DNA from 3 places in the Tardiphaga sp. P4_G1 genome. Region 2 is predicted to be linked to each of the others. Evidence: predicted binding sites of a transcription regulator. Region 2 holds the regulator's gene; each other region holds the start of a gene.
The links. Region 2 encodes LexA, which represses DNA repair genes until DNA is damaged. Its sites were predicted from a motif close to TGTTCNNNNTGTGTTCNG; they were not measured.
Positions count from the first base shown of each region.

Region 1: a site for LexA is predicted at 1,647-1,664, ahead of AC1DUY_RS08370 (YifB family Mg chelatase-like AAA ATPase). Genes of this name have one in related genera too.
Region 3: a site for LexA is predicted at 2,147-2,164, ahead of radA (DNA repair protein RadA). Genes of this name have one in related genera too.

Region 1 is NZ_JBFUJU010000003.1:155,171-159,268, forward strand. It holds gene AC1DUY_RS08360 (MBL fold metallo-hydrolase) at 1-423, shown strand, start outside; gene AC1DUY_RS08365 (diguanylate cyclase domain-containing protein) at 496-1,530, opposite strand; gene AC1DUY_RS08370 (YifB family Mg chelatase-like AAA ATPase) at 1,713-3,251, shown strand; gene AC1DUY_RS08375 (hypothetical protein) at 3,358-3,828, shown strand; gene AC1DUY_RS08380 (PAS domain-containing hybrid sensor histidine kinase/response regulator) at 4,004-4,098, shown strand, end outside.
Region 2 is NZ_JBFUJU010000001.1:682,853-686,950, reverse strand. It holds gene AC1DUY_RS03375 (ComEC/Rec2 family competence protein) at 1-1,959, shown strand, start outside; gene lexA (transcriptional repressor LexA) at 1,978-2,700, opposite strand; gene AC1DUY_RS03365 (N-acetyltransferase family protein) at 3,003-3,572, opposite strand; gene AC1DUY_RS03360 (Orn/Lys/Arg family decarboxylase) at 3,594-4,098, opposite strand, start outside.
Region 3 is NZ_JBFUJU010000001.1:2,055-6,152, forward strand. It holds gene AC1DUY_RS00015 (CvpA family protein) at 1-422, opposite strand, end outside; gene radA (DNA repair protein RadA) at 661-2,121, opposite strand; gene AC1DUY_RS00025 (hypothetical protein) at 2,230-2,397, shown strand; gene AC1DUY_RS00030 (hypothetical protein) at 2,595-2,861, shown strand; gene AC1DUY_RS00035 (hypothetical protein) at 3,138-3,491, shown strand; gene AC1DUY_RS00040 (bifunctional diguanylate cyclase/phosphodiesterase) at 3,582-4,098, opposite strand, start outside.

The sequences.
Region 1 (4,098 bases), on a different contig from region 2:
AAGCTCGGTTCGCCGCTCAAGGACTTCATCGTCCATGCGCGCAAGAACCTGCTGCCGGTGAAGGATCGCCTGGTGTTCTTCAAGGACGGCCAGGAGTTCCTGCCCGGCGTTACCGCCATGCATGCGCCGGGCCATACGTTCGGCCACCACATGTTCATGATCCAATCGGACGGAAAGTCCTTCGCGTTCCTCGGCGACCTCACCCATCATCAGGTGCTGTTGCTGGAGAAGCCGCGCATGGAGTTCGCCTATGACTCCGATCCGAAGATGGCGGCAGCGACGCGGGTGAAGATGCTGGACATGCTGGCAGCCAACAAGACCGCCGTGATGTCCTATCACTTTGCCTGGCCGGGCTATGGCCATGTGGTGAAATCAGGCGACGGCTTCCGCTATATCGCCGAGCCGATGGTGATGAATCTCTAGCGGAAATCCTGCGACTTTCCTGCGGCGATCTTGAGACAATGACCGCCGCAGGAATTCCGCAGCAATTCATCCTCACGCCGCGGATGAGGCGTCACTTCGGCGTCTCTCCGCGCCGCGTGCGTAGATTCGGAACGTGCCGCGTCCGGCATCCTTCGCCGCATAGAGCGCCGAATCCGCCATGGCTGCCAATTGCGACGACGTGCAGTTATCGGCCAGCGCGATGCCGACCGATGCACCGACGCGCAACTGTTGCCCACGATGATCGATGGGCAGGCCTAGCTGCGTGACAATGGCGCGCGCGGTCTCCGAGGCTTCCTCGAATTGCGCGTGAGGCCCCAGCAGAACCGCGAATTCGTCACCGCCGAGTCGTGCGACCAGTTCCGCACCGGCACAGATGTTGCGAATTCGATTTGCAACGACGGTCAGGCAGGCATCGCCCGCTGCGTGGCCGAAACAGTCATTGACCGGCTTGAATTCATCGAGATCGATCAACAGCAGCGCGCCGAACGGCTTCACCTTGATGGCCGACGCCGCATCGAACAGCGACAGCTTGGTTTGAAACTGGCTGCGATTGGCGAGGCCGGTCAGCGTATCGAATTCCGCGAGATAGCGGTTGCGATCCGCCAGAATTTTCTCTTCGGTGATGTCTTGCTTCATGCCGAAGATGCGGACGGCAACGCCATCGACCGACTCGACAGTGGCCGTGATCCTGATCCAGCGCCGGTTGCCCTTGAAGGTGATGATCTCCGCATCGAGACTGAAGCCCGTGCGATCCTCGATGGCCTTGCTGCGCCGCTTCGTCAGTTCCCTGACGGATTCTTCGGGATAACAGGCGAGCGCCTCCTCGCGAATCGGCGTCGAGCCACGCGGTAGATCGAAGATGTCATAGACAACATCGGTCCAGACCAGCGATTCATCGGAGAGGTCGCATTCCCAGACGCCGATTCGCGCTGCCGCCGAGGAGCGATCGAATATCTTCCGGCTATGCGCCAGCGAAGCAGCCTGTTGATCGATGATGGCCTGCTGAGCTTCGACCTGCGCCTTCAGCGCAGCGATCAGGTCGGCGTCATCCGGAGCGTCTGGCGGCATCGACAAGCGATCTGACATCTGCGGGCACCCAGTCTTCGTCTCGAAGCTCATAGGATGCTTTGCATGACGTGTTTAAGATTTTCTACGCCAATGGCCGACTTCAGCCAAAACCAGCATACTTTACCGCTACACTTCGTTCACTGATTGTTCTTGAAGAAGAAGCAACCTTAGGTTACGCTCTCATCTCGAATGAGGGCGGCATGGTTCAACGTGTTTCCACCGTAGCCTTTGAGGGGATCGAGGCCCGCGCGGTCGACGTGCAGGTTCAGGTCGTGCCCGGTCTGCCGAATTTTTTGATCGTCGGCCTGCCCGACAAGGCAGTATCCGAAGCGCGCGAACGGGTCCGTGCCGCGCTGGTCGCCTCGGGTCTGGCGCTGCCGGCACGGCGGATCATCGTCAATCTCGCGCCCGCTGACTTACCCAAGGAAGGCAGCCATTACGATCTGCCGATCGCGCTGGGATTGATGGCCGCGATCGGCGCGATTCCGCCGGATGCATTGACGGGCTTCACCGTGCTCGGCGAACTCGGTCTCGATGGCTCGCTCGCGCCAGTGGCTGGCGTACTGCCTGCAGCGATCGGCGCCAATGCGCGGGACGAGGGATTGATCTGCCCAGAAGCCTGCGGCGCGGAAGCCGCCTGGGCCAGTCCCGATATCCAGATCATCGCCGCGACGTCGCTGATCCAGATCGCCAATCACTTCAAGGGCACGCAGGTTCTGTCGCGGCCGCAGCCGAAGATACATGCGCGTGAGGAAACGCTGCTGGATCTGCGCGACATCAAGGGACAGGAAAGCGCCAAGCGCGCGCTGGAGATCGCTGCCGCGGGCGGCCATCACCTGCTGATGGCAGGGAGTCCAGGATCAGGCAAATCCATGCTGGCGGCACGGCTCCCGTCGATCCTGCCGCCACTATCGCCGGCGGAGCTCCTCGAAGTCTCGATGATTGCGTCGGTGGCCGGCGAGATCAAGGACGGCGCACTCACCTCACGCCGGCCGTTCCGCGCACCGCATCATTCCGCCAGCATGGCCGCACTCACAGGCGGCGGGTTGCGCGCACGGCCGGGCGAGATTTCGCTGGCGCATCAAGGCGTGCTGTTTCTCGATGAACTGCCGGAGTTCGATCCGCGCGTGCTGGATTCGCTGCGCGCACCGCTCGAGAATGGCGAGGTGGCGGTATCGCGCGCCAATCACCGCGTCACCTATCCCGCGCGATTCATGCTTGTCGCTGCGATGAATCCATGCCGTTGCGGTCACGCGTTCGAGCCGGGCTTCTCCTGCAAGCGCGGCCGCATCGATCGTTGCACCTCGGATTATCAGGCGCGCATCTCGGGCCCCTTGATGGACCGCATCGATCTGCGCATCGAAGTCCCGGCGGTGACCGCGGCGGATCTCATTCTGCCGCCACCGTCGGAAGGTTCCGCCGAAGTCGCGGCGCGTGTCGCCGCCGCGCGCAATCTGCAGACCATGCGCTATGCGGCGGCGGGATTGCCGGGCACACATACCAATGCCTCCGCGCCGGCCTCAGTGCTGGAAACGGTAGCGCAGCCGGATGCCCAGGGACTGACATTGTTGCGCGATGCCGCCGAAACGATGCGACTGACCGCGCGCGGCTATCACCGCGTGCTGCGCGTGGCGCGGACGCTGGCGGATCTCGACGGCGCCGAAAAAATCGGGCGGCTGCATCTGGCCGAAGCGTTGTCTTACCGCGCGCTGGCGGAGGACGTTCGCCGCGCGGCGTGAATTTCGGCAACGCCACTGATGTGGACGTCAACGCGATAGTAACGAGTTTTGTTTACGCTCTGCTCACCATAACCCCGCATTGCGGGGCCAGGGCGAGTACCGTGTCATGCTGCGTTTCAAGATTTTAGCCTCGACGATTCCCTTGGCGCTGGCAGCCTTTCTCGCCCGCGGCGATCTCGTGAGCGGAACGCATCCCTGCATCTCCACCGGTGAGACCACCGTCCAGATCGCCGCCATGCCCTGGCAGGCGCGATCGCATGTCAGCTTCACCAACGATCCCCTGCAGGCGACCGTCCGCGTGCAGATCGTCGACAGCGCCGAGACCGCCGATTTTGTCGTGCTCGATGATGTCGATGCAGCGGAACCCGATGCCTGTCCCGTCACCGCTGCGACGCGTTTCATCGGTATTGCCGAGACATCGGCAACGTCAGAGCCCATCATCTACCTGTCGGAGCAGGGTGACGCCGACTACCGCATCTTTGTGAAGTCACGCAGCTTCACGGCGCGTGATGCCGCTGCGCTGATCGTCAGTGCCCACAGCCGGAGCCCGGCGCAAATGGCAGCGGCCAACCTCTAAGAAGAGGATTAACGCTTCATCAACCATGTCTGTGCCGGCAAATTCAAAACTGCCACCGTGCAAGCACTTGGCAACAACATACCCGCATTGTTTCCGACATCTGCGATCGCCTGATCGCGGCCTGTATTCGCGTGCAATCGCGAGCCATGATGTGACCAAGCCGGAGTGCTGATCTGTGGCGAAAGGTGTCTTCCGGATCAAGGTCTACTTCCGCCGCTTCGCGCGCTGTTTTCCGTGGCTTGCTTTTGTCATCCGCTCCTTCGTGATGTT
Region 2 (4,098 bases):
ATTGCGGCCATCGCGGCGGGCTTCGCGATGGCTGCCATGAAAACCGCGCGTGTGGCTCATGAGGTTCTGGCGAAGCCGCTCTATTCCGTCGCGATTACCGGCTTCGTCGAAACGCACGAGGAACGGGAGCGCACGGATCGCTTCGTGCTGCGCGTTGCCACGATGGACAGCCCGCGCGCCGCACCGAAGCTCACTCGTGTGCGGCTGTCGGTGAAGAAGGGCACGGCGCCTGCCGTCGGCAGCTTCGTCGAATTGAAGGCAAGGCTGCAGCCGCCGCTGTCGCCGCTCCGGCCGGGCAGCTACGACTTCGGACGCGATCTGTATTTTCAAGGGATCGGCGCATCCGGCTTCGTGATGGGCGGCATCAAGGCAGTCGATCCGCCGATACAGCCGAGTGTGGCGCTACGCTATTCGGCGACCATGCAGGGGCTACGCGACGCCATCGACGCGCGGATCCGCACAGTGCTCTCGGGCGATAGCCGCGCCATTGCTACGGCGCTGCTCACGGGCCGCCGCGATGCGATTTCGGCTGACGTCAATGATGCGATGTTCATCTCCGGCCTCGGTCATGTGTTGTCGATTTCTGGCTATCACATGGCCGTTGTCGCCGGCGTGGTGTTCTTTGCTATACGCGCACTGCTGGCACTGATCCCTGTCCTGACCGTGACATTCCCGATCAAGAAAGTCGCAGCGGCTGCGGCATTACTCGCAGCGCTATTTTATCTGCTGCTGTCGGGCGCCGAGGTCGCCACGCAGCGTTCGTTCTTCATGACGGCCGTCGTGCTGATTGCAGTCATGGTCGATCGCCGGGCGGTGACGTTCCGCACGCTGGCGGTGTCGGCAATGGTCGTGCTGATCGTCGCGCCGGAAGCGCTGGTGCATCCCAGTTTTCAGATGTCATTCGCGGCGACGCTGGGGCTGGTCGCATTGGTGCAGATCGGCATGCCCGCGCTGTTTGCCTCGCCCGATCATTCCGCGACGGCGCGCGTGGCACTATGGGGCGGACGCGAGATCGCGATGCTCGTACTGGCTTCGCTGGTCGCGGGCCTTGCCACCACGCCCTATGCCGCATTTCATTTCCATCGCGTCACGCCTTATGGCGTCGTCGCCAATCTCCTGGCGATGCCGGTGGTCTCGGCGTTGGTGATGCCGGCCGGCATTCTCGGTTTGGTGGCCATGCCGTTCGGCTTTGACGGTGTGTTCTGGCGGCTGATGGATGTCGGCATCCAGTGGATGATTGTCGTCACGCAATGGGTGGCAGCCTTGCCCGGCGCCATCGGCCGGATGCCGGCCTTTGGCACCGGGCCGCTGATATCAGCCAGTATCGGCATCATCGTGCTGGGATTGCTGCGCACGCCGTTGCGCTTCGCGGGGGCTGCCGTGCTTGCAATCTCGATTGTGTGGGCATTGCTGGTGAAGCAGCCCGATGTGCTGATCTCGGGTGACGGTCACAGCGTCGCGGTGCGGGGCAGGGACGGGCATCTCCACGTGATGCGCAGCGCCAAGGATACATTTTTGTTGAAAGAGTGGCTCGCCGGCGATGCCGATGCGCGTCTGCCGACCGATGCCTCCGTCAGCCACGGTGTGTCCTGCGACCGCGACGGGTGCATCGCGGCGCTGGCCGATGGCGCTTTGGTGGCGCTGGTTCTACAGCCGGATGCTTTCACAGATGATTGCGAGAAAGCGGCGCTGATCGTCACGACGAAACAACCGCCGAGGGATTGCCGTGCGCTGGTGATCGATCAGGACCGCCTGCAACGAAACGGTGCGGTAAGCCTGCAGCGAACCGCCAACGGCCTTGCGATCGATGCCGTGCGACCGCGTGGCCTGGACCGTCCGTGGTCACCAGCCATTCCCGATCAGCCTCTGTCCGATAGGTTGGAGACCAGTCGTCCGCCGCAAAACCGGCCGGTGGATGCGACGCCGGTGGAAACCGATCTTCAACCCGAAGATCAGTAATCCGCCGAGGCGCAAATCTCAGTAGCGGCGATACAGCCCGATCAGCTTGCCCTGAATGCGCACCCGGTTGGGTGGCAGGATACGGACCTCGTAGGCGTCATTCGCAGGCTCCAGCGCGATCGACGCGCCGCGGCGGCGGAAGCGCTTCAGCGTGGCTTCCTCGTCGTCGATCAGGGCCACCACGATGTCGCCAGTGTCGGCGCTTTCGTTGCGCTGGATCAGCACGGTGTCGCCATCGAGAATGCCGGCGTCCTGCATGGAATCGCCGCGCACTTCGAGCGCGTAATGTTCGCCGGAGCCGAGCATGTCGGCGGGCATGCTGATGGTGTGGCTGCGGGTCTGCAGTGCCTCGATCGGCGTACCTGCCGCGATCCGGCCCATCACCGGGATGGCAACTGTGCGGCCATTGTCATCATCGCCGCTGTTGCTAGCGATGCTGGCGGCGGAACGCACCTTGCCAAGCGTGCCTTCGATGACGCTGGGCGTGAAGCCGCGGCGGCCGGTACCGCCGGTGACCGGCGCGCCGAGCTCTGGCAGCTTGATGACTTCGATGGCACGGGCGCGGTTGGGCAGACGGCGTATGAAGCCGCGTTCTTCCAGTGCGGTGATCAGACGATGGATGCCGGATTTGGAGCGCAGGTCGAGCGCATCCTTCATCTCGTCGAAGGAGGGCGGGACGCCAGCTTCCTTCAGCCGTTGATCGATGAATCGCAGGAGTTCGTATTGTTTGCGCGTGAGCATCTGAAGCCATCCTCAGTTGACGGTGTCGGCCGCCGCGTGCGTTTCAAAGGGCCTTCGAACAGTGAGCCTCAATCCAGAGACGATCGTTCGAAGATCGGTTGCGCGAGTTCGGGCACTCTCAAACTACTCAAAGCCACAGAATCTCGAAACAAATCATGAACGAACACTATATGTTCCATATGTGTTCTGCAATGCTTAATTTGCCGTCAACAGAACGCACGTTGAGCGAGGTTTGAGGAGGCTGTTCCTCACCAGTCGTCGACCCTCTACGGACATGGAAAATGCTTCCGCGGTCGCTTGGGCTACGCGGACGTCATGCGCCCAATGGGCGGCGGCGGAGTTGTGGAGCCGGTCGCCAGCGAGCGCTGAACCATGATCGTGTCGGCCCAGCGGCCCGAGCGATAGGCGACGCCGGGCAGCAAGCCGACGCGCGCAAAGCCAAAGCTCTCATGCAAGCCGAGCGAGGCCGTGTTGTCGGCATCGATGTAGCCGATGATCTGCCGAAAGCCGGCCGCCGCGCAGACGTCGATCAACTCGCGCATCAGCAGCCGGCCGATGCCTCGGCCGACATGCCCGTGGTGGATATAGATCGAATGCTTGACCGTGTAGCGATAGGCCGGTCGCTTCCGAAACAGCACCACATAGGCGTAGCCGATGACCTCGCCGCCTTGCGTGGCGACGAGGTGCGGGAACCGTTTGCTGCGCAGGTTCTTGCGCCGGTCTCTGAGATCGTCGGGCTGCGGCGTGTCGGCGTCGCTGACGCCTTCCTCAACGCCTTGCCGGATGTGCCGGCGATAGATCGCCAGCATGGCATCGACGTCGGTGTCGCGTGACGGTCGGATGACGACCGGCTGTTCGAGTTCCGTTGGCAAATCAGGCTCCTTACGTGCTCCCTATTCGGAGACCACGTAAGTGTAAAGTCGGATCCGGCCATTGGCGTCGACCTTGCGGTAGATGCCCTGGATTTCGACGTCGAAGCCCGGGAAGGTGTTGAAGCAGGTCTCGAACATCCTGAGATAATCGATCATCGGCTTTGACCGTTCAGTGAGCCGTTCTCCGGGGACGATCGTGGCGATGCCGGGCGGGTAGACCACGAACGGCGTCGTCGCGACGCGCCCGAAGATCTCATCGATGGGGAGGTAATCGACGTCGTTGCGCACCAGACAGCGCGCAGCATCATGGGGCGACATGGCGATCTCCGGCAGATGGTCAGCGGAGAATTGCCTGGTCTGAAGTTCGCTCACATTGGCCTCGCGGAAGAACCGGTGCATGTCGCCGCACAGATCCCGCAGGCGTATGCCCGCATAACGCGCCGGCCTGCGCCGCGCGAATTCCGGGATGACGTCTTCAAGCAGAGCGTTGTCGTCATGAAACTTCTTGAAAGCGACGAGGCCCGAT
Region 3 (4,098 bases), 680 kb from region 2:
GATTTGGCACCCGTGACCCAGTCCGGACGCTGCTTGTCCGGGACCAGCCATGAGAAGAACAGGAAGGCGACGACCACGATCAGGAGGCCGCGGGCGAGGCCGAACAGGAAGCCGAGCGTGCGGTCCAGCGCGCCGATGCGCGAATCCAGGATCATGTCGGAGATGCGGACGGTGATGATCGAGACCACGATCAGCGTGCCGATGAACACGCCGGCCACCACCACGATGCTGGCGACGGTATCGTTGTTGAAATAAGTTTTAGCGGTCGGGAGCAGCTTCTGGAAAGCAAACAGGGTGACCAGCGCCGCCGCGCCCCAGGCCGCGATCGACAGGATCTCGCGCATGAAGCCGCGGACCATGGCCAGCAGGCCGGAGATCAGCATGACGCCGAGCAGGACAAGGTCGAGAATCGTGATCGGCATCGGCTGGTCAGGTCCGCTCGTGAATCAGAAACCGCGAATCGGCACAGGCGGCCGCTTCAGGTGACGGTGATATGGCACGTCTCGCAAGGCCGGAAAACCGCTATCGGCCGCAAGAGCATACCAGATCACACCATTGTTCCGCTTTCGGCAGAGTGCCTTAACGGAGCGTGTTGCACATCTGCGCAGTCTGTCGCGCGCGCATTCTATAGCGGCCGCGGCAGCGCAGGTCACGTCGCTGTCAGCCGTCCTGGCGCTTGAATCGCGCCGGTACGGTATTTTTCTCGGCATCTGTGCTTTTGCTGTTGTCGCGCGTGGGTTTGACGCCGCGCGCAGCGATATCGGCGACCAGCGAGGTCAGGCCGCCGATGGTATTCAGCGACAGTCCGGCATCGCCGCCGGGATCGCCGCGCGCCGATTCCGGCAGCACTGCGCGGCCGAAGCCGAGTTTTGCCGCCTCTTTCAGCCGCGCCGAGGTCTGCGCCACCGGGCGCACCGCGCCGGACAGCGAGATTTCGCCGAAATAGACCGCGTCGGTGGGCAGCGGCGCATTGCAGAGCGACGACACCAGCGCTGCGGCCGCGGCCATGTCGGCGGCGGGCTCGTTGATGCGCAATCCGCCGGCGACATTGAAATAGACGTCGTAGCCCGACAGCTTGACCCCGCAATGGGCCTCCAGCACTGCCAGCACCATGGACAGCCGGGAGGAATCCCAACCCACCACGGCGCGGCGCGGCGTGCCCAAAGTCGTCGGCGCAACCAGAGCCTGCAGTTCCACCAGCACCGGGCGGGTGCCCTCCATGCCGGCGAAGACGGCGGTGCCCGGCGAGCCGAGATCGCGATCGGACAGGAACAGCTCGGACGGGTTGGAGACCTCGCGCAGGCCAAGCCCGGTCATCTCGAATACGCCGATCTCGTCGGTCGGGCCGAAGCGGTTCTTCACCGCGCGCAGGATGCGGAACTGCTGCGAGCCTTCGCCCTCGAAGGACATCACGGCATCGACCATATGCTCGACCACACGGGGCCCGGCGATCTGGCCGTCCTTGGTGACATGGCCGACCAGGATGATAGTGGCCCCGGATTTCTTGGCGAAGCGAATGAGCGCCTGCGCCGAGGCGCGGACCTGAGTCACTGTGCCCGGCGCGGATTCCACGGTGTCGGTCCACATGGTCTGGATCGAGTCGATCACGATCAGCCGCGGCACCGTGCCTTCGGACAGCGTGGCGATGATATCTTCGACCGAGGTCTCGGACGCGAGCTGCACCGAGGCGTCTGCAAGGCCCAACCGCGACGCGCGCAGCCGCACCTGTGCCACGGCTTCTTCGCCGGAGATGTAAACCACGCGATGGCCGGCCCGCGCCATCAGGCTGGTGGCCTGCGTCAGCAAGGTCGATTTACCGATACCGGGATCGCCGCCGATCAAGAGCACCGAGCCGCGCACGAAACCGCCGCCCGTGACGCGGTCGAGCTCGCCCATCCCCGAGGCAATGCGCGGCGCATCGTTGCTCTGGCCGGTCAGGCTTTCGAGATTGAAGGTGCGCCCCTTGCGCTTGGAGCGCGCGCTGACCGGAATCGTGGTGACGCCGGTGGTGTCCTCCTCGGCCAGCGAATTCCACTCGCCGCAGGCGTCGCACTTGCCCTGCCACTTGTTATAGGCGGCACCGCAATTCTGGCAGACGAAGGAGAGGAGGTTCTTGGCCATTGGCGGAAGGAATCGCGTCTGTAGGTGTTTTTGGTTTGTTCTCTTGGTCTACGCGGTTGAACGGGGCATTTGCAAGTTTCTTCTCGAAGGGTTTGCCAGCCTCGCCGGGTGGGACGCATCGACCGGCACATGGGCAAGGTCTATTCGGTTGCCAAAATTCCGACGCGCGAGAACTGGTCGGCAATGTCGGCCTGGATCGCCTTTGCCGCGGCGATGCTGGAGGTGCAGCCTCTGCAGTGGTCCTTCTTCAGCTTGGCGATTGCTTACGCTCGGTAGATGCGCCGCGAGCAGAATCCAGATGCAAGCAGTGGTGAGCGATCGAGGCTGCTCGACCAACCAGCTGAGCCGCAGTCCAGCGCTTCGCGAGTCCAATTTGTTCCGCGCAGGAGCTCGCGTGGAACTGCCATGCGACGAATCCTTCATTAACCTCCGCCCGATAGCCTCACCGCAGTGACGTCAGCGTGAGGTGTGCCGTGCGTATTTTGATAATCGTGCTGGGTGCAGCGACGCTGGCGACGCCGGTACTTGCCTCTGACTACCGTGATGCGCGCTATCGCGCCGGCACCGCGCGCTATCCCATCACGATGGATACCGGCATTCGCGCGCCGCCGCCGCTTTACTATGTGGAAGCGCCGCCGCGTTATGTGCGGGATCTGAGAACGGGCGAACCGGGCCAATGGGTGGTTCGCCAACCGAGTGTGTTCGAGCAACTCTTCGGGCTGCCCCGCGACGGTTATTAGGTTGGCTGCTGAGGCCGATTGATCTCACGTCGGGCTCTGCGGTGAATCCAGGCGCAGTGCAGCTGTGTCTGCCTTGGCATCCTCATATGTTGCCGTCATCAAATCTTAAGCACGTTCATCAAGGTAAATATCAGGACCGCGTTGACCGGTGGTGGTGCTTGGCTGAGTGTCGCCCATCAGAGCGATACGAACTCATTTCAAACAAGCTCGCCACGGGGTCTCATCATGAAGAAATTGATTGCTGCTGCGATGTTCGCCACTGTCGCCGGAATGGCGATGCCCGGTGTTGCCTCGGCAGGTTGCTATAACTGCTACACACCGCCGCCGTGCCAGACCTGCTATCAGCAGCAGGTGGTGCCGCCGCAGTATCGCACGGTCGAAGAGACGGTGATGGTCGCTCCCGGTCGCACCGTCGCGCGCCGCACGCCAGCGCAGTACGAGACGGTGATGGTGCCGAAGACCGTGATGGTCGCGCCTGCGCGCGTCGATTACGAGCGCATTCCGGCGCAATACGCCACGCAGCAGCGTGTCCAGATGGTCGCTCCGGCGCAGGTCTATTACGCACCGGTGCAGCAGGGCTGCTCGACCTGCAATCGCGGCTTCAGCTTCGGCTCAAGCTACGGTTACTAAGCCGCGGATAGCTCAGATTTTCAGGACTGCGATCGGCCGCCTCAGGGTGGCCGATTTGCGTTTGGGGGAGGCCACCGGTGGCGGCGGCGGTCATCTCCCTGCGGTGATGACCTCTCCGCACAACTCGCCGTCAGCAGCACCATTTCCAAATGAAACTGCGGCATCGAGGTCGAATTCGGAGAGCGGGACGGGCCGACCGAACAGAAAGCCCTGGACGAGGTCCACGCCTGCAGCCTGCAGATATTCAAATTGCTCTTCGGTCTCGACACCCTCGGCCGTCGTAGCGATGCCAAGACCACGGGCCAGCGCAAGCACCGAGGACACTACCGCTGCGCAATCGCGGCGATTGGGAGCGCCTTGTGCGAAGGATTTGTCGATCTTGATCCTGTCGAACGGGAAATTGGTCAAATAACTCGCCGTTGAATAACCAGTGCCAAAATCATCGAGCGCTATGGAGATGCCGAGATTCTTCAGCTGCCGTATCGTCCCCAGATGCGCCGTCGCGTTCTCAAGAAGAGCCGTCTCCGTAATTTCCAACTCCAGCCGTTCAGGCGAAAGACCAGTCTCCATCAGAGTATCCAGCATGACGTCGAGCAGCTTTCCCTTA